3 regions of the [Clostridium] hylemonae DSM 15053 genome follow, and region 3 is predicted to be linked to each of the others. Evidence: predicted binding sites of a transcription regulator. Region 3 holds the regulator's gene; each other region holds the start of a gene.

Region 1 (5,990 bases), 170 kb from region 3:
TTCCTTTCTCGATCTCGATCAACTCTTTCAGTTTACGTGCCAGCTCATCCGGTGTACCTGTAAGCATCTGAGCCTTTCTCGTACTCTCCGGTTCAAAGGAATCGATCACAACGGTAGGGGATCCTTCCAGGCCGGTCTCACCTGCCGCCATGCCAAGCTCTGCATTCGTATACACTTCCAGAGGTTTACTTTTAGCCGCCCGCTTCGAGCGCAGCGTCGCCAGACGCGGTTCGTTGCACCCAAAGCAGACACTCATCAGCGCCGGAAGCGCAGCCTTGATCTTCAGTTCCATTCCCTGGAATTTCTTCACTGCCAGAATCGTGCCGGCCGTACTTTCGTCGTAGGTAAGCCCCTGTATCTCTGACACATGAGGGATTCCCATGTATTCCGCCACCATAGCGCCCACCTGGCCGGTGGCGCCGTCTGCCGACAGCGCGCCGCTTAAGATCAGATCAAACGTCCCATATTTCTCAAGGCTTTTTGCAAGCACCTTTGCCGTGGCGACAGTATCTCCTCCGGCAAGGCATCTGTCCGTAATGAGACAGCTCTCATCACAGCCGAGCGCCATCGCATCTCTCAATGCCTTCTCTGCATCCGGAGGACCCATCGTAAATACCACGACTTTCCCTTCCGTCTGTTCTTTTAAGACCATGGCCGCCTCGATCGCATTCAGATCCGCAGGGTTGATCATACCCTCGGAGCTGGCACGCACAAGCGCATGAGTCTCCGGGTCCACGGAAACGTCATTGGAAACGGGAACCTGCTTTATAAGAACTGCTATATTCATAACTTCTCCTCTCTGTTATATATCCTTATTTCAACAGACGTTCAAATGCCCAGTCTTCCAGCAATGGTGTCTTCTCGCCGCGCATAATGAACTTCGCAAGGTCTCTGCTGGCCGCCGGAGCCTCGATCACACCGTTTCCGCCGTATCCTGTGGCGAGAACGTATCCCTCTACAGGAGTCTCTCCGAGGATCGGAAGGAAATCTTTCGGCTCTGCTCGGTAGGACAGCCAGGAAGATACAAGACCGCTGTCCACGATCCCAGGCACTCTGCACTCCAGCTGGTCTAACAGGAAATCGATGAAATAGTCGTCTGTCCCGCCCGTAGCCGGAAGCTTGTCAGGATCCCACTGTCCTGCATGCATAGGATTGTTCAGGTCCATAGACAGATGGGATTTGCAGATAAAGATATTGTCGCCTGCTCTCAGGGCGTAGAACGCAGGATATTTTAATACAGGGAAGGTATAGCCTAATTTCTTTCCCGGAGGGCATAAGAAGAATGCTTCTGCCTTTGTATGCCAGATCGGGACATCCATTCCTACCATCTCACCTGTAAACTTGCTCCATGGCCCTGTACAGTCTACTACACAGTCAAATTCATAATCTTCTCCGTCGCTTGTCCTGAGCCCTTTGATCTTGTTGTTTTCCACCTTAACTTCTGTAACTTTTACGCCGGTCTTGATCGTTCCGCCGTTCTTCTGCATTTTCTTTGCATATGTATTGGAGATCATCGTTCCGTCGAAGTATCCGTCGTCCTGCGTATATCCGGCGCCGAGAATATTCTCCGTCGAGATGTCGGGAAGGATCTCTTTGATCCTGTCCTTATCGGTAATATATTCTCCTGTATAGCCGGCGGCTTTGGCAAGCGCGATGCCAGTCTTGATCGTTGCCTCTACCTTCTCGTCTGTAGCCACTACGAGTGTTCCGGTCTTGTCAAAACCTGCGGAGCCCTTTTCTTCCTCCTCCATCTTGAGATAGGACTCAAATCCATACAGTCTTACATCCCAGTATCTGTTTCTCAAAGAATCGTCAAAAAGACATACCGTTCCCGCTGATTTTGCAGTGGAAGCTCCTCCGATGGTGTCTTTTTCAAATACGACCACCTCCGCATTATCATAAAGGCTCAGATGATATCCGAGACATGTTCCTGAAATACCTCCGCCAATAATACCAATTTTTTTCTTGTCCATAACTTTACCTTCCTTTCTTTTTTCTTATATTTTTTTAACATGTGACATTCATGTCATCTACCTTGAGGATCGTTTCTAAAAGTACCCTTAAGCCCTGCCTGATATCTTCTTTTTCTGTATACTCATATCTCGAATGGCTGATGCCGTCTACACTAGGAACAAATATCATTCCCGTCGGGAACCTGGCTGTCATGATAAGGGAATCATGAAAAGCGCCGCTTGGTATCACGGCATATGGAATGTCAAGTTCCTGTACCGACTTTTCAATGCTTTCTTTCACCCACTCTGCCATAGGCGCCGGCTCGTGGTAAGAGAAACGCTCAAATGTGTAAGTCTCACCCATCTCTTTACAGATCCGTCCAAGCTGCTCTTCCAGTTTCCTTTCGATGAGCTCTATCATCTCTTTGTCCTGATCCCTTATTTCCAGGTTAAAAGTACAAGTCCCCGGAATGACATTGACAGAATTTGGGACTACCTTCATCGTGCCGACGGTGGCTACCGTATATGCGCTGCCGTACTCTTCCACGATCCGGGGCACTGCGGATATGAACCCGGCCGCTGCCACAAGAGCGTCCCTGCGGTCCGCCATCACTGTACTTCCCGCGTGGTTGGCCTCCCCTTTGACTGTGATCTCATAACGGCTCACCCCGGCGATGGAAGATACGACGCCCACAGGCGTACCGTTCTTATACAGAGAGGCTCCCTGCTCTACGTGAAGCTCCAGAAAGCAATGTATAGAATCTCTGGCTCTCTTTGCTTTGGGGACATCGGCCACATGGAGCCCGTAAGCTTTCATCACTTCGCCCCTTGTCTGTCCGTTCATGTCCTCGTCGGCCTCACTGATATGAAGCTCTTCCCCGCACATGGCGCCGCTTCCGAGAAGTCCGCTGCCAAAACGAAATCCCTCTTCGTCGGTAAACACGACGACTTCCAGCGGATGTTTCAGTCTCCTGCCGCTTTTCAGAAGTGTCTCGCAGATCTCAAGTCCTGCCACACATCCGAGCACGCCGTCATACTTTCCGCCGTCCGGAACCGTATCCAGATGGGAACCGGTCACGATGGCCGGCAGTTTTGGATTCTCTCCCTCCAGCCGGAACTTCAGATTACCGGCGCTGTCCATGACCGGCTCAAGTCCTAGCTTACGGAAATATCCTGCGAATGTCTCCCGTCCTTTTAGATCCCCGGGTGAATATGCCATTCTCGTGTAAGTTCCGTCATCCTGCGCTCCGCACTGATACAGTTCTTCCAGACGGGAAAGGACTCTTTCCAAGTTAATGTCCATAAAATCCCTCCATACTGCTTACTGACTTGGTGATTGTGCACACTTACTCTTCGCTGTCAGTAGTTCAATAAGCATACATAACTGTTGCTGACTAAATGTTTTTTATCTATATTGCACATTATAGATAATTTTTTAACATATTACATCGGTGCAAAAAGATAAAAAAAGAGAGATAATTTATCTAGTCTGGATAAACTATCTCTCTCTTCCCGATTCTTCCCGGAATTTATATGAAATCCTTATTGTAATTCTCTATCATCTTATAGACTACGAGGCCGATGCGCACTGCCAGCACTTCGTTCGCATTGTCAAAGTCAATGCCCGTTATCTTTGTGATCTTCTCTATTCTGTAGGCTGCCGTCTTATAATGTACATACAGATCCTGGGCCGTCTTGGACAGATTCTGGTTCCTGTCCAGATAAGTCTTCAGCGTTATGATCAGGTCGTCCCTCTGAGGTTTCTTATAATTATAGAGCTTCTGCAGGCCCTCCGGCACATATTCGAGCATCATGGACGAGTCGTCCAGCTGGCAGAGAAGCTTAAATATGCCCAGATCCGAGAACAGCATCGCCCGGGAATTCCCGTCCTCCGATACTTCCCCTGCCACATCCACGAACATAAACGCCTCTTTCGCCTCCTTAAAGCTCTCCGGAAGATTGATGATCCCTTCCACAAGCCTTCCGACGCCGGCCTTCACTTTCAGATACTTGTTATACGCAGACACCTCTGCCTGTACCTGTTCCGCCACTTCCTTGATCTCTCTGCGGTACTCCTCCTGCGTCTGATCCTTTTGCACCTTCTGAATCACGACGATCTTGTCCAGGTCATTATGTATCTTTGCATCCGATATATGCGCAAATATGGCTGTGCTCAGCACGTTTGTGTCCTTCACCCTGGCTTTGAAGTCCCCCTTCGCACTGCTCTCGTTCTTCATCCCAAACACAATGACCCGGTAGCATCCGTCGATCTCCACACCGAGCAGTCCTGTATTTTTCTGGAGCTCACCGATGGAGTGCACTTTCCCGTTCAGTATATTGTGCATAATATCATTTTGAAACTTCTTTTCCAGCTCTGTCACTGCATACTGCCTTGAAAATTCAAACCTGAGAGCCGTTATGGCGCTCTCTGCCGCTATGCTGTCCATCGTATTGAACGGCTGGTTCACCTCACTTACAACGAGATATATCTTTTCTCTGAAACTCATCTTCACCTGAATGACGCACTGGGACACTTCCCCGTTCTGCTTCAGATATGTGTAATTGGAATACGTTCCCGGTTCAAACGGTACGGCATCCTTCCTGATCTTAAGCTCCCCGCCGGCTCCGTCCGTAGAAGCCAGACAGGACATGTTCTGGTTAAAGACGGCGACCGGATTGCGGATCAGCTTGGCAAGCACGTCCAGAATATTTTCGATCCCTTTTCCCTTGGAATCCGGTGTCAGGGCAAGCGCCGCAAAATTATCATATGTCGTTTTAAAATATTTAAGCCTTGTCACTTCTTCATTGAACAGATGCTCCATGATAAGACTCATGATATCTCTGAATGAAAATTCAAAAGGCACCTCCAGGATAGGTATCCCGTGGGTCTCGGAAAATTCCAGCAGAAGATGGATCTTCGTGTCAGCGTTCTCCACCTTCCTGCCGCGCTTTAGAATGAGCGCACTGACACTCTTTCTCGTCAGCTCGTTGATATACACTTTAAATTCTTCGACGGTACATGACCGGAACGCATACAGTCCTGTCAGAAGAACTTCTCCGCCGTCAATAAATTTGACGATATCCGGAGCTTCGATGATCGTCACTCCTTTGATCTCTCTGTCAAGGCCGCGTTCACCGCTTATTAACTTAACATCTTTTAATTCCTCTGCCTGCAGCAGCTCTTCCACACTAAATCCCATTTTCAACCTCTCCGCTAACATTGATACTGCCCGTTTTCAGCCGCATATATCCGGCCATAAGCAGGTGACAACAGCCGGACATTTACAGTATGGCCGACTGAGAATATTTACAGTATATCACAAAAAGACACAGCCGTATAACGTAAATTGTCATACCTGTGCCTTTTTTGTCTCATTATCTGTAATTATACCTCGTGACAGACTGCTCCAGATGCTCCCCCATGGCTTTGGCAGCACCGCTGCTGTCATGGGCAAGTATAAAACGGTACACGTTCCGGTGCTCTTCATAAATAGCCTTCAGCTGCGCTTCGTCCGCCATCCCGGTACCGCTTATGTGCCGCATGAGATTACTGATCGTCTGGATCATACTTAAGATGACCCGGCTTCCGGAGCACTCTGCGATACACGTATGAAATTCTATGTCATACTCGAGAAACTCTTTCTGGTTCTGATCTTCGTACGCCCTGCGGATGAGCTCTGAGATCTCCTCAAGCTTCCGGATCCCCGCGCTCTTTGCACTGCCGGCGGCCAGCTCCGCCGCCTTCACCTCCAGAAGATTTCTGACCGTCAGTATATCCTCCACCTGGCTGCCGTTCAAGAAAAGCGACCACGACAGCGGTATTATAAAGAAGTCTGCCTCCGCGCTGCTTATATACGTCCCCTGTCCGGGACGGATATCGATCATCCCGAGAACGTCCAGCACCTTGAGCGCCTCGCGGATCGCCGAACGCCCGACATTCATCTTCTTTGCCAGCACTCTGTCCGACTCTATCTGGTCTCCCTTTTTCAGCTCTTTGTCCATCAGTTTCTCGGCAAAATACATCGTGAGCCTGAAGAG
Region 2 (5,990 bases), 1.0 Mb from region 3:
GATATGAAAAAAGCAAACATCCGTTATTATGAGGACGAAGGCCTTCTGGCTCCGGAGAGAAATAAGGAAAATAATTACCGGGAGTACAGCATGCAGGATGTGGAAGATCTGAAAAAGATCAAATTCCTGAGAGTGCTCGGCGTTCCGGTGAAGGATATCAAGCTGGTAAAAGAAGGCAAACGGACAGTTTCGGACGTTGTCGGTATGAGAAAGGCAGCGCTTGAAAGAGAGCTGGCAGAGCTGTCCGAGGCGAGAGGTCTCTGTGACGAGCTTATGCATAGGAACGACACGTTTGATGAGCTGGATGTAACTCTGATGGATATGCAGAACGATTTCTTTAAGATGAGAGGAGTGAAGATAATGAAGCTGGATAAAATCTACCGTCTGGAAAGCTACAGGAATATGTGCAACAGAATATGGCAGACCGTATTTCTGATATATATGCCTGTTATGCTGTCCCTGAAATTTGTATTTCATTATGAACTGCCGTTCTGGCTGAGCGTTCCGCTGATGTTTTCCGCACTGGCGGCAGTCGCTGTGATGGGAGTGATCGATTACAGGATTGAGCACTATAAAGAAGACAGTATGAGCTAGGCATGGCAGGCTCCGGGGAATGGAATTTTTCTTCCTTTGACAACTTTATTTTTTCAGTATATTATAAGAATTAAAGGAGTCAGGAGAGCAGAGATGATAATCAGCGCAAGCAGAAGAACCGATATCCCCGCGTGTTATCCGGACTGGTTTGTCAACCGCCTGAAAGCGGGGGAGATATTAGTGCCAAATCCATACAACAGGAAAAAGATCAGCCGTATCGCCTTGTCACCGGATACGGTTGATTGTATTGTGTTCTGGACGAAGAATCCGGAGCCGCTCCTGCCCGGTCTCAAGGAGATCGACCGGCTTGGATACCGGTATTGCTTTCAGATGACTGTCACAGATTATGAGAAAGACATGGAGGAAAATATACCTTCAACAGAGGAATCGATGGCCACTTTTGTGCTGCTTGCCGAGCGTCTCGGGAGAGAGCGGGTCGACTGGAGATTTGATCCGATCATCCTGAGCGGAAAGTACACGCTTGGCTATCATCTGGAAAAGTTTGAGATGATGTGCGAATGGCTTCACAATTATACAGACCGGTGTATCATCAGTTTCATGGACGGCTGCAGAGAGAATCCTTATCCGGAGATGGAAGAGGAAGATATGCTGGAGGCGGCAAAGGGGCTGTCCGAAATTGCCGGGAAGTACAAACTCCCGCTGTACACCTGCGCTGAGAAAATAAATCTGGAGAGGTACGGCATACATCACAGCGCTTGTATCGATAAGGAGAAAATACGCAAGATCATCGGCTATAAACTTGATCTGAAAAAGGACGCCGGACAGAGAAAAGAATGCAGATGCGCGGAGAGTATTGATATTGGGATGTACGACACCTGTGTCAACGGATGCCGGTATTGTTACGCTACAGGAGGCGCTGAGAGCGCTAAGAAGAAGCATGCTCAGCACGACCCGGAGTCACCGCTTCTTGTCGGACATCTGCGCGGAGATGAGACGATCGTGGAGCGTAAGGTACAGTCCGGCAGAGATATGCAGATATCACTGTTTGACCTTCCTTACGGCGTCGGCGCGCCGAAAGATGCTTTGTGAAATGTGCACAAAAATACTGGATATAATATATTGAATTTCATGAAATGATACGCAGTTCCTTGATAAATTATTGACAAGGAGCTGTTTTTTTGCTATGTTTAGACTAAAGTACGAACGTTAGTCTAATAACAAACGAACAACGTGTGAGGTGAAGAAATGAGTTTGATAACAAGCATCCAGAAGTATTCTATCCACGACGGCGACGGGATACGGACGACGGTATTTTTTAAAGGGTGTCTGCTGAAATGCCTCTGGTGCCACAATCCGGAGACGCAGTGCTTTAAGCCCCAGCTGCTCTGTGACAGTGAGCGGTGTGCCGGGTGCGGAAGCTGCGCCGTGGTCTGTCCGCAGAATGCCGTGCGGGAAGAGGCAGGAAAGATGGTCACAGACCGGAAGCTCTGTACCGGCTGCGGCACATGTGTGGACAGCTGTAACCTGAATCTGCGGGAAGTGGCAGGGAAAGAATATACGGTCAGTGAACTGGTAAAAGAGCTGAGAAAAGACGAGATGTTCTATGAAGAATCCGGCGGCGGAGTAACACTGTCCGGCGGGGAAGTCATGATGGCGGATATGGATTACGTAGAAGAACTTGTAAAAAGGCTTGACAGGATGGGCATATCGGTGGCCATAGATACGTGCGGACAGGCGCCGTACGAAAATTTTGAACGGCTGCTCCCATATACAGATACCTTTTTGTATGACATCAAGACGATGGACAACGAGATACATAAAAAGTATATGGGCATGGGGAATGAACAGATTCTGGAGAATCTGGAACGGATCAGCAGCAAAGGCGCCCGTATATATATCCGTATTCCGGTCATACGGGAAGTAAACGGAACGAAAGAAGATATGGAAGAGATCATCAGATACCTCAGGGAGAAACAGATCAGGGTGGCGAATATAAATCTTCTCCCCTACCACAATACAGGCTCAGGAAAATATGAAAAGCTTGGGCTTACATATGGCGGAACTAAGCTTCACGCGCCGTCCGGCGAAGAGATGGAGCAGTTTGTGACACTGTTTAAACAATCAGGATTCCAGAATGTAAAAATAGGAGGTTAAGAAAATGGAAGAAAGAGGAATGAACGAACGCATCAGGAAACTCAGAAAGCTCAGCCTGGACACACCGGCACATATTGACATGGAGCGGGCCGAAAGTATGACAAAGACGTATGAGACATACGAGGGAGCCCTCTCTGTTCCGGAACTGCGCGCGCAGGTGCTGAAAGATTATTTTGCAGCGAAGACTTTATACATAGGAGAGGGAGAGCTCATTGTGGGCGAGAAAGGCGACTCTCCCCAGGCATCTCCTACATTCCCGGAACTGTGCTGCCATACGATGGAAGATATGCATGTCATGAATGACCGGGAACTCATAAGCTTTAAGGTAAAAGAAAAAGATTTTGAGACACAGGAAAAGGTGATGATCCCGTTCTGGGATAAGAGATGCATCCGCAACAAGATCCTGAGACAGATGACACCGGAGTGGAAGAAGGCGTACGAAGCAGGACTGTTTACAGAATTTATGGAGCAGCGCGGACCGGGACATACGGTTGGTTCTGTGAAAATATATGAAAAGGGATTTCTCGATTATAAGGAGGATATCCAGGCATCCATAGATAAACTGGATTTCTTTCATGATCCGGAGGCATTGGATAAGAAAAATGAGCTGGAGGGCATGAAAATTGCCTGCGACGCCATTATGATCCTCGGTGAACGGTATGCGGCTCTCGCAAGAGACCTGGCTCAGAAGGAGACAGATCCAAAGCGCAGGGAAGAACTGCTTCAGATCGCGGCCAACTGTGACGTTGTCCCGGCTCATAAGCCAGAGACATACTGGCAGGCGATCCAGATGTACTGGTTTGTACATCTCGGTGTCACGAGTGAGCTGAATCCATGGGATGCGTACAGCCCGGGGCGTCTTGACCAGCATTTGAATCCATTTTATGAAAAGGATGTGGAAGCGGGCGTTCTGGATGATGAGAAAGCGCTGGAACTGCTAGAGTGTCTGTGGGTTAAATTCAACAACCAGCCGGCACCGCCGAAGGTTGGGATCACGCTGAAAGAGAGCAGCACATACACAGATTTTGCAAACCTCAACACAGGCGGAATCGCTCCAAACGGAGAGAATGGCGTGAACAATGTAAGTTATCTCATACTGGACTGCATGGATGAGATGAAGCTGCTGCAGCCAAGTTCCAATGTACAGATCAGCAGAAAGACACCGCAGAAGTTCCTCAAACGTGCCTGTGAGATCTCACGCAAAGGCTGGGGACAGCCGGCATTCTACAACACAGAAGCTATCGTACAGGAGCTGCTCAACGCAGGAAAATCACTGGAGGATGCAAGGCGCGGCGGCACGAGCGGATGTGTGGAGACAGGGGCGTTCGGCAACGAGGCATATATTCTCACCGGATACTTTAATATACCGAAGATATTTGAACTGACACTGAACAACGGATACGATAAAGTAAGCGGGCAGCAGCTCGGCCTTGAGCTCGGATATGCGGCGGACTTCGAGACATACGAAGAACTTTACGACGCATTTAAAAAGCAGATGAAATATTTCATTGATATCAAAGTGCAGGGAAGCAATGTTATCGAGAAGATATACGCAGAAAATATGCCGGTGCCGTTCTTATCCATCATCACGAACGACTGTATCTCCAAAGGGAAAGACTACAATGGAGGCGGCGCAAGATACAATACAAAATATCTCCAGGGAGTAGGGATCGGAACGATCACAGACTGTCTGGCCGCTGTGAAGTACAACGTATATGAAAAGAAGACATTTACGATGGAAGAGCTGATGCAGGCGCTGGAGGATAATTTTGAAGGGCATGACAGGATCTGGAATATTGTGTGCAACAAGACGCCGAAATACGGAAATGACGACGACTATGCAGACAGCATCATGAAAGATGTGTTTGAATACTACAGAAGCCAGGTGACGGGACGGCCGAATATGCTCGGCGGTATGTACCGCATCAACATGCTGCCAACCACGTGCCACGTATACTTCGGTGACGTCATGATGGCAAGCCCCAACGGACGTCTGGCCCACAAGCCCGTATCCGAGGGAATCTCTCCGGAAAAAGGCGCGGATACAAACGGTCCTACATCTGTCGTGAAATCGTGTGCCAAGATGGACCACCTTCAGACAGGCGGAACACTGCTGAACCAGAAGTTCACACCGAGTGTAGTTGCCGGAGAAGAAGGGCTTGACCAGATGGCCAATCTCGTGCGCACCTACTTCAACATGGACGGACACCACATTCAGTTTAACGTTATCGATAAAGAGACACTCATACAGGCGCAGGAGCATCCGGAAGATTATAAGGATCTGATCGTGCGCGTGGCAGGCTACAGCGACCACTTCAGAAATCTGAGCAAGGCGCTGCAGGACGAAATCATCGAGCGGACAGAACAGAGCTTTAGTTAAACGGCTGGGGACAGGGTGAAACGCGGCTGGGGACGGAGGTTTTTTAAAAAACCTCCGTCCCCAGCCGCGTTTCACCCTGTCCCCAATTGATTTTCTCTGTAAAAAAGTCTACAATAGGATGGAAAACTAATGTGGAAAGTGGGGATAAGATGGCAGAGATCCGCAGACGGTACGTGTTTAAAGGCAGAGTCCAGGGCGTGGGCTTCCGCTACACGGCCAAATATCTTGCAAGGTCGCTCGGGCTCACCGGCTGGGTGCAAAATGAGTGGGACGGAACCGTGACGATGGAGGTTCAGGGGCGGGAGCCCATGATAAATAAACTGCTCACCGGCATAAATAACAACAGTTTCATCGAGATAGACTGGATAGACTGGGAGGGGATCCCTCTGGAGCGGGAGGCCGGCTTTGAGTCCAGATAAGTTATTGTGCCATGAATGGAAAAAGTAGTTATTCAAATAAATGCTTTTATGTTAGAATGTTTTATATACATATATACCGACAGGAAGAGAGAAAGAGGGACGACATGGGGAAAAGTGAAGACAAGAAAGGTGTTAAAAGCAGAATCGTATCGGCGGCGTGGCAGTTGTTTCATGACAAAGGATACAATGGAACGACCGTGGATGATATCATTGAACTGTCAGGGACGTCGAAAGGTTCTTTTTATTATTATTTCAACACGAAAGATGAACTGCTGAATACACTGGCGTTTATACTGGATGATTACTATGAGGAGCTGGAACAGAAGATGGATACAGGCATGAACAGTTTTGTAAAGCTGTTGTATCTGAATGCCGAGATGCACGCTATGATGGAAGAGAAGATAAGCCTTGACCTGCTCGCGTCTCTTTACTCCACCCAGCTTGTGGCGGACGGTCAGGTACACTTGCTTGACAGTAACCGC
Region 3 (5,990 bases):
CGGATACAGGCCGTAAGTAGAGATACCGGCCCGCACCAGGTCCATGTTCGCCTCCGGGACATCGATGATTCCCGCACTGTTGGAGCAGTGGTAATACGTGAAGGCCACCCCTCTCTTTTCGAGTGTTTCCTTCATCCACACATAGTTCCTGATCTGCTTCCCGGTGAAAGACTTATCGATCTCATCCGCTTTCGCAAAATGTGTATACATGCCCTCCATGACGAGATTCGGCATTTTGCTGATGCGCTCTATGATGTCCGCCGCTTCTTCCCCGATCAGGAACCCAAGTCTTGACATTCCAGTATCAAGCTTAATATGAATATATGCCTGCTTTCCTATTTTGACCGCAAGCTCAGACACTTCGCGGGCCATTTCTTCGGTGTACAAAGTCATACGGATGTCGTGTTTTATCATATCCTCCCGCTGATCGGGGAAAATGCATCCGAGAACGAGGATCGGTTTTTCGATCCCTCCATGGCGAAGGACAACAGCCTCGTCAAGTGTGGCAACCGCAAATCCCCACATATAATCCTTCGGCGAGAGCATCTTTGCGATCTGTACCGCACCGTGTCCGTAACCGTCTGTCTTGACAACACCGAGCATCTTTGCGCCGTCCCGGACGTTATTCTTCATCATTTCTATATTATATTCCACTGCATCCAGGTCTATCCTGGCACATACTCTGTTATACGCTTTCATCTATCTGTCCTCCTCTTCCTTCATGGCTCTCCCTGTGTATTCGATCAGGTCAGAGGCCATGACACTGTAACTCCCCTTGTCACGGCTTGCCAGTTCTCCCGCCCTGCCGTGAAGATATGTCCCAAGCACTGCGGCGTCTGTCAGGTCCAGTCCCTGCGCGAGCAGACCGGCAATTATACCGGCGAGCACATCACCTGAACCGGCCTTGGCCATAGATGCATTTCCGGACAGATTCACATAAGGACGGCCTCCCGCAGGCATGGTAACTGTCCGGGCATCCTTAAGCACACACGTGACACTGTACTCTTCTGCAAATTCACGCAGTATCTCTATTCTGCGCGCTCTCAGCTGCGGAATATCTTTGCCTGTCATACGGGACATTTCTTTCATGTGGGGGGTGAATATAAAGTTTTCATGCCTCAGCCGGTCAAGATACTTCTTATGGTCTGCTATCAGATTCAGTCCGTCCGCGTCTATCACACACGGCACCTCCACATTCTCCATAACCGTCCTGAGTATCTTTCGTGATTTGTCACTCGTTCCGATCCCTGAACCGACACTTACGACATCAGCCCAGTTCAGGAGCTTTAACAATTCCACTTCATCGTAAAAGTCATATGTCCTGATGATGGCCTCGGGCAGCTGCGTCTGCAGTATCACGCGGTTATCCTCCGACGTATAGATCTGAACGAGTCCCGCGCCCGCCGTATACGCTGCTCTGGCATTCAGGTAAGCCGCCCCCGACATGCCCCTGCTTCCCGCGATGACCAGCACCCTGCCATAAGTACCTTTGTTGGAATCCGCCCTGCGCACCGGAAGCAGGCTTTTATACTCACCGCATTCATACGTAAATGCCGCGTCTTTTTCCTTTTTTATCTCTGACGTATCTATCCCTATATTGACTGTCACTGTCTTACCAGCATACTCTTTTCCCGGATATAATTCCATGCCAAGCTTCATCTCCTGGAACGTCACTGTCGCGTCCGCCCGAAAGGCAGTCCCCATGACAGCGCCGCTGTCCGCGCACACGCCGGACGGAATGTCGACCGCCAGCTTAAATCCCCCGGAGCGGTTCATGGCGTCAATAAGCTCCCTGCGTTTTCCTTCGATCTCACGGTTTAATCCGACGCCGAACAGTGCATCAATGACCACACTGTAGCTGTCTTCCCTGAATTCCGTAGTGATTGCGGCGCCCGTCTGCCTCAGCCGCTTTATCTGCTCCTTTGTCTCCTTTGTGCAGTGTTCTTCTTCCCCGCAGAGAACAGCCGTGACCCTGTGCCCTTTTTCTGTCAGCATCCTTGCGGCCGCAAAGCCGTCGCCGCCATTGTTTCCGGTCCCGCATACTACGCACACATTTGTCAGGTCCAGGCCGCTTTCTTCCATGTGATCCACACACCCGGCCGCGGCACGCTCCATCAGTTCCAGTGACGGAATCCGAAGCCGGCCGGTCGTATACTCGTCTGCGCGCTTCATCTGGGATGCATTCAGTAAATATTTCATACCTCTCACCTCCTGTTATTTTCCCGGAACCTTTTTCACCCAAAGCTCCCCGGTATATAAAAGAACGTGTAAAGACAAGCCTGTTCTTCACATGCCCATCGTTACACGTTTTTATACTTCCTTATTTTTTGCCGCTGTGCTCATCGTTGTAACGGCTGATATTGTAAGACAGCCTCATGAGGCTTTCAGACAGGTGAACATTCTCGACGATAATGTGGTCAGGCAGATTCAGATCGGTATGCGCAAAATTCCAGATCGCGCGCACACCATTTTCTACAAGCATGTTTGCCACCTCGATCGCCTTTTCCTTCGGAATCGTAAGTACGGCGATCTCTACATTATTATTCTGGACAAAGTCTTTGAGTTCGTCCATCATGCGTATCGGCACGCCTCTGATCGAAACACCGTTCAGCCTCGGGTTCACATCGAAAATGCCCTTTAAGATAAACCCTCTTTTTTCAAAAGCCGCATAATTGGCAAGCGCCTGTCCCAGATTACCTGCTCCGATGATGACAATATTGTGGTCTTCCTCCAGACCGAGAATCTTGCCTATCTCTGTATATAAATACTTTACATTGTAACCGTATCCCTGCTGTCCGAAACCGCCGAAATTGTTAAGGTCCTGACGAATCTGAGATGCAGTAACTTTCATTCTCTTGCTCAAATCGTTGGAGGAGATTCTTTCGACCCCGTTTTCCAGCAGTTCCCCCAAATATCTGTAATATCTTGGCAGCCTGCGTATCACCGCCTGAGAGATTTCTCTTTCTTCCACTAGCACTCACCTTCCTGTTACGTTCTAAAAAATATTATATAGAATTGTCACTTCAAAGTCAAACTTTTAGTTGTATTTTGTCCTATTTTCGATATAATGAATGGTAGCAGCGCCCGCTTTTGAAGCATTGCAGGCGCGGCGTGGGAGGAAGTTATGATACTGGCATGTCACGGAATAAGTAAAGCATTTGGAGAAGATGTCATCGTAAGAGATGCGTCTTTTCATATAGAAGACTATGAGAAAGCCGCCCTCGTAGGGCCAAACGGCGCCGGAAAATCGACCATACTGAAAATGATGGTCGGCGAGCTTCCGGCTGACGCCGGAGAAGTCATACTCACAAAAGGAAAGACGCTCGGCTATCTGGCACAGCACCAGGAAATGACAGGCGGCAATACTATATATGAAGAGGTGAGGACGGCAAAGGCGGATATCATCGAGACCGAACGCCAGATACGCACGATCGAACTGGAATTAAAGCATCTCGAAGGAGATGCTTTAAAAGCGCGCCTTGACACATATAACCGTCTGACCGCTGCCTTTGAGCGGGCCAACGGCTATGCCTATGAAAGTGAGATCACCGGGGTTTTAAAAGGTCTCGGGTTTGACGAATCGGATTTTGCCAAGAGCGTTGACACACTGTCCGGAGGGCAGAAAACCAGGGTCTCTCTCGGCAAGCTTCTTTTGACAAAGCCTGACATTCTTCTTCTGGATGAGCCGACGAACCATCTGGACCTCAACTCCATCGCATGGCTTGAAACCTATCTGTTAAATTATCAGGGCGCCGTACTTATCGTCTCACATGACCGTTATTTTCTGAACAGAGTCGTGACGAAGGTGCTTGAGATCGAACTTGGCACACTCTCCGTCTACATGGGCAATTACAGCCAGTATGCCGAGAAAAAAAAGATGATACGGGACGCGAAGCTGAAAGAATATATGAACCAGCAGCAGGAGATCAAACATCAGGAGGCAGTGATCGAAAAGCTCCGCTCCTTTAACCGGGAGAAATCTGTCAAACGGGCCGAAAGCCGCGAGAAAATGCTATCCAAACTGCAGCCGGTCGAAAAACCAAAGGAGACGAACACAGAGATACATCTGTCGCTGGAGCCGTCCTGCATCAGTGGAAATGATGTGCTGAGCGTGGAGCATCTGGGCAAGTCCTTTCCGTCCCAGCGTCTGTTTTCCGATGTCAGCTTTGAGATAAAAAGAGGCGAACATGTTGCCGTCATCGGTGACAACGGAACGGGCAAGACGACGCTTCTTAAGATACTGAACAACGTAGTGCCTGCCGACAGCGGGACCTTTACGCTCGGAACCAATGTAGAGATAGGATACTATGATCAGGAACACCACGTGCTCCACATGGACAAGACGATCTTTGAAGAGATCTCCGACGACTATCCGCATCTCACAAACACGCAGATCCGCAATATGCTGGCCGCCTTCCTCTTCACAGGCGACGACGTGTTCAAGATGATCGGGGACTTAAGCGGCGGCGAGCGGGGACGTGTGTCACTGGCCAAGCTCATGCTCTCGGAAGCAAATTTTCTCATCCTCGACGAGCCGACCAACCATCTCGATATTACGTCCAAGGAGATTCTGGAAAAAGCCTTGAACGATTACACCGGCACTGTGCTTTATGTGTCGCATGACCGGTACTTTATCAACGAGACGGCCACAAGAATCCTTGACCTCGTGAATCAGACCTTTGTCAATTATATTGGGAATTACGATTACTACCTTGAAAAGAAAGAAGAGCTTACCGCCGTATATGCCGGATCCGGGCAGTCTGAAGATTTATCCCGGGCGCAGGAGGCCGTGTCCGAATCTAAACTGAGCTGGCAGGAACAAAAGGAAGCCCAGGCGAAGGAACGGAAACGCCAGAATGATCTGAAAAAGACAGAAGAACGGATCACTGCTCTGGAAGAGCGCGACACTGAGATAGACATCCTCATGACACAGGAAGAGGTATACACGAATTCCGTACAATGTCAGGAGCTGGCGGCAGAGAAAGCCGCAATCCACACAGAGCTTGAAGAATTGTATATAAGATGGGAAGAGCTGGCTGATTGATCCCGGACACTCTCCCGCCAGAGAACGGGGCGCGCATTGATTACTTAATGTGCGCCCCGTGTATTTTCCCTGTATTAAATAATAACAGCAAGAATAATGAAAGATTCGTGTAAAATACCTGATATAATATTGCAGAGAAAGGAGGGGACCGCAATGCAGATCAACATTATAAGTGTAAAAGCAGCAATAGACTACATTGAAAGCAATTTAGCCGGCAAACTGGATTTGGAAATAGTAGCCAATGCGGTCCATTATTCCAAGTATCATCTGCACCGTGTGTTTATAGACACAGTCGGTCTGACAATTCATGACTATGTGCAGCGGCGCAGATTGACTGAAGCTGCTAAACTGCTTGTGTTCTCCGATAAACCTATTATTGAGATCGCTTTGACCGCGGGTTACAAAAGTCAGCAGTCATTTACCACTGTATTTAAGCACATGTACAAAAAAACTCCAAACCAGTATCGAGAGGCAGAGGAGTTTTACCCATTACAGCTTACATATATTCTGAATGATAATCCCACAAAGACCAGCACAGATATTGATTGGCAGGCAGACATTGTTTATGCTGTGGAAAACGATATTCCGGCCTGGATGGATCTGCTTTGTCTTGTTGTAGATGGTTTTCCTTACTTGAATGAAGATGAATATTTGGAGCGGTTAAAACAAAGTGTCCAAAAAAAGCAGGCGCTCATAATGAAAGACAAAAATATTATCATCGGCGCAATGATATTTAACAATGCGGCAGGGAGCATTGATTTCTTAGGAATACACCCGCAATACAGAAAAAATGATATTGCCAAAGCTTTTTTGCAAAAGGTAAGGGGTGAACTCTTGACCGATGTTCCGATAAGTATTACAACTTTCAGAGAGGGCGATAAAGCCGACACCGGATATAGAAAAGTATTCCGGCAATTAGGCTTTTCCGAGGCAGAACTGCTCATAG

What was found. Region 3 encodes Rex, which represses fermentation and respiration genes when NADH is low (regulators of the CRP and FNR family bind a similar motif). Its sites were predicted from a motif close to ATTGTTAANTANTTAACAAT; they were not measured.
Region 1: the regulator Rex is predicted to act here: its motif matches at 3,376-3,395, upstream of LAJLEIBI_RS07365 (Zn-dependent hydrolase).
Region 2: the regulator Rex is predicted to act here: its motif matches at 1,703-1,722, upstream of LAJLEIBI_RS13010 (trans-4-hydroxy-L-proline dehydratase activase).

The regions. Positions count from the first base shown of each region.
Region 1 covers NZ_CP036524.1:1,601,464-1,607,453, reverse strand. The annotation lists gene LAJLEIBI_RS07375 (electron transfer flavoprotein subunit beta/FixA family protein) at 1-787, opposite strand, end outside; gene LAJLEIBI_RS07370 (NAD(P)/FAD-dependent oxidoreductase) at 813-1,973, opposite strand; gene LAJLEIBI_RS07365 (Zn-dependent hydrolase) at 2,008-3,255, opposite strand; gene LAJLEIBI_RS07360 (PucR family transcriptional regulator) at 3,482-5,152, opposite strand; gene LAJLEIBI_RS07355 (FadR/GntR family transcriptional regulator) at 5,328-5,990, opposite strand, start outside.
Region 2 covers NZ_CP036524.1:2,787,928-2,793,917, reverse strand. The annotation lists gene LAJLEIBI_RS13020 (MerR family transcriptional regulator) at 1-594, shown strand, start outside; gene LAJLEIBI_RS13015 (DUF1848 domain-containing protein) at 688-1,644, shown strand; gene LAJLEIBI_RS13010 (trans-4-hydroxy-L-proline dehydratase activase) at 1,801-2,709, shown strand; gene hypD (trans-4-hydroxy-L-proline dehydratase) at 2,714-5,089, shown strand; gene LAJLEIBI_RS13000 (acylphosphatase) at 5,239-5,508, shown strand; gene LAJLEIBI_RS12995 (TetR/AcrR family transcriptional regulator) at 5,613-5,990, shown strand, end outside.
Region 3 covers NZ_CP036524.1:1,776,022-1,782,011, reverse strand. The annotation lists gene alr (alanine racemase) at 1-699, opposite strand, end outside; gene LAJLEIBI_RS08130 (bifunctional ADP-dependent NAD(P)H-hydrate dehydratase/NAD(P)H-hydrate epimerase) at 700-2,199, opposite strand; gene LAJLEIBI_RS08125 (redox-sensing transcriptional repressor Rex) at 2,321-2,971, opposite strand; gene LAJLEIBI_RS08120 (ABC-F family ATP-binding cassette domain-containing protein) at 3,125-5,044, shown strand; gene LAJLEIBI_RS08115 (helix-turn-helix domain-containing protein) at 5,198-5,990, shown strand, end outside.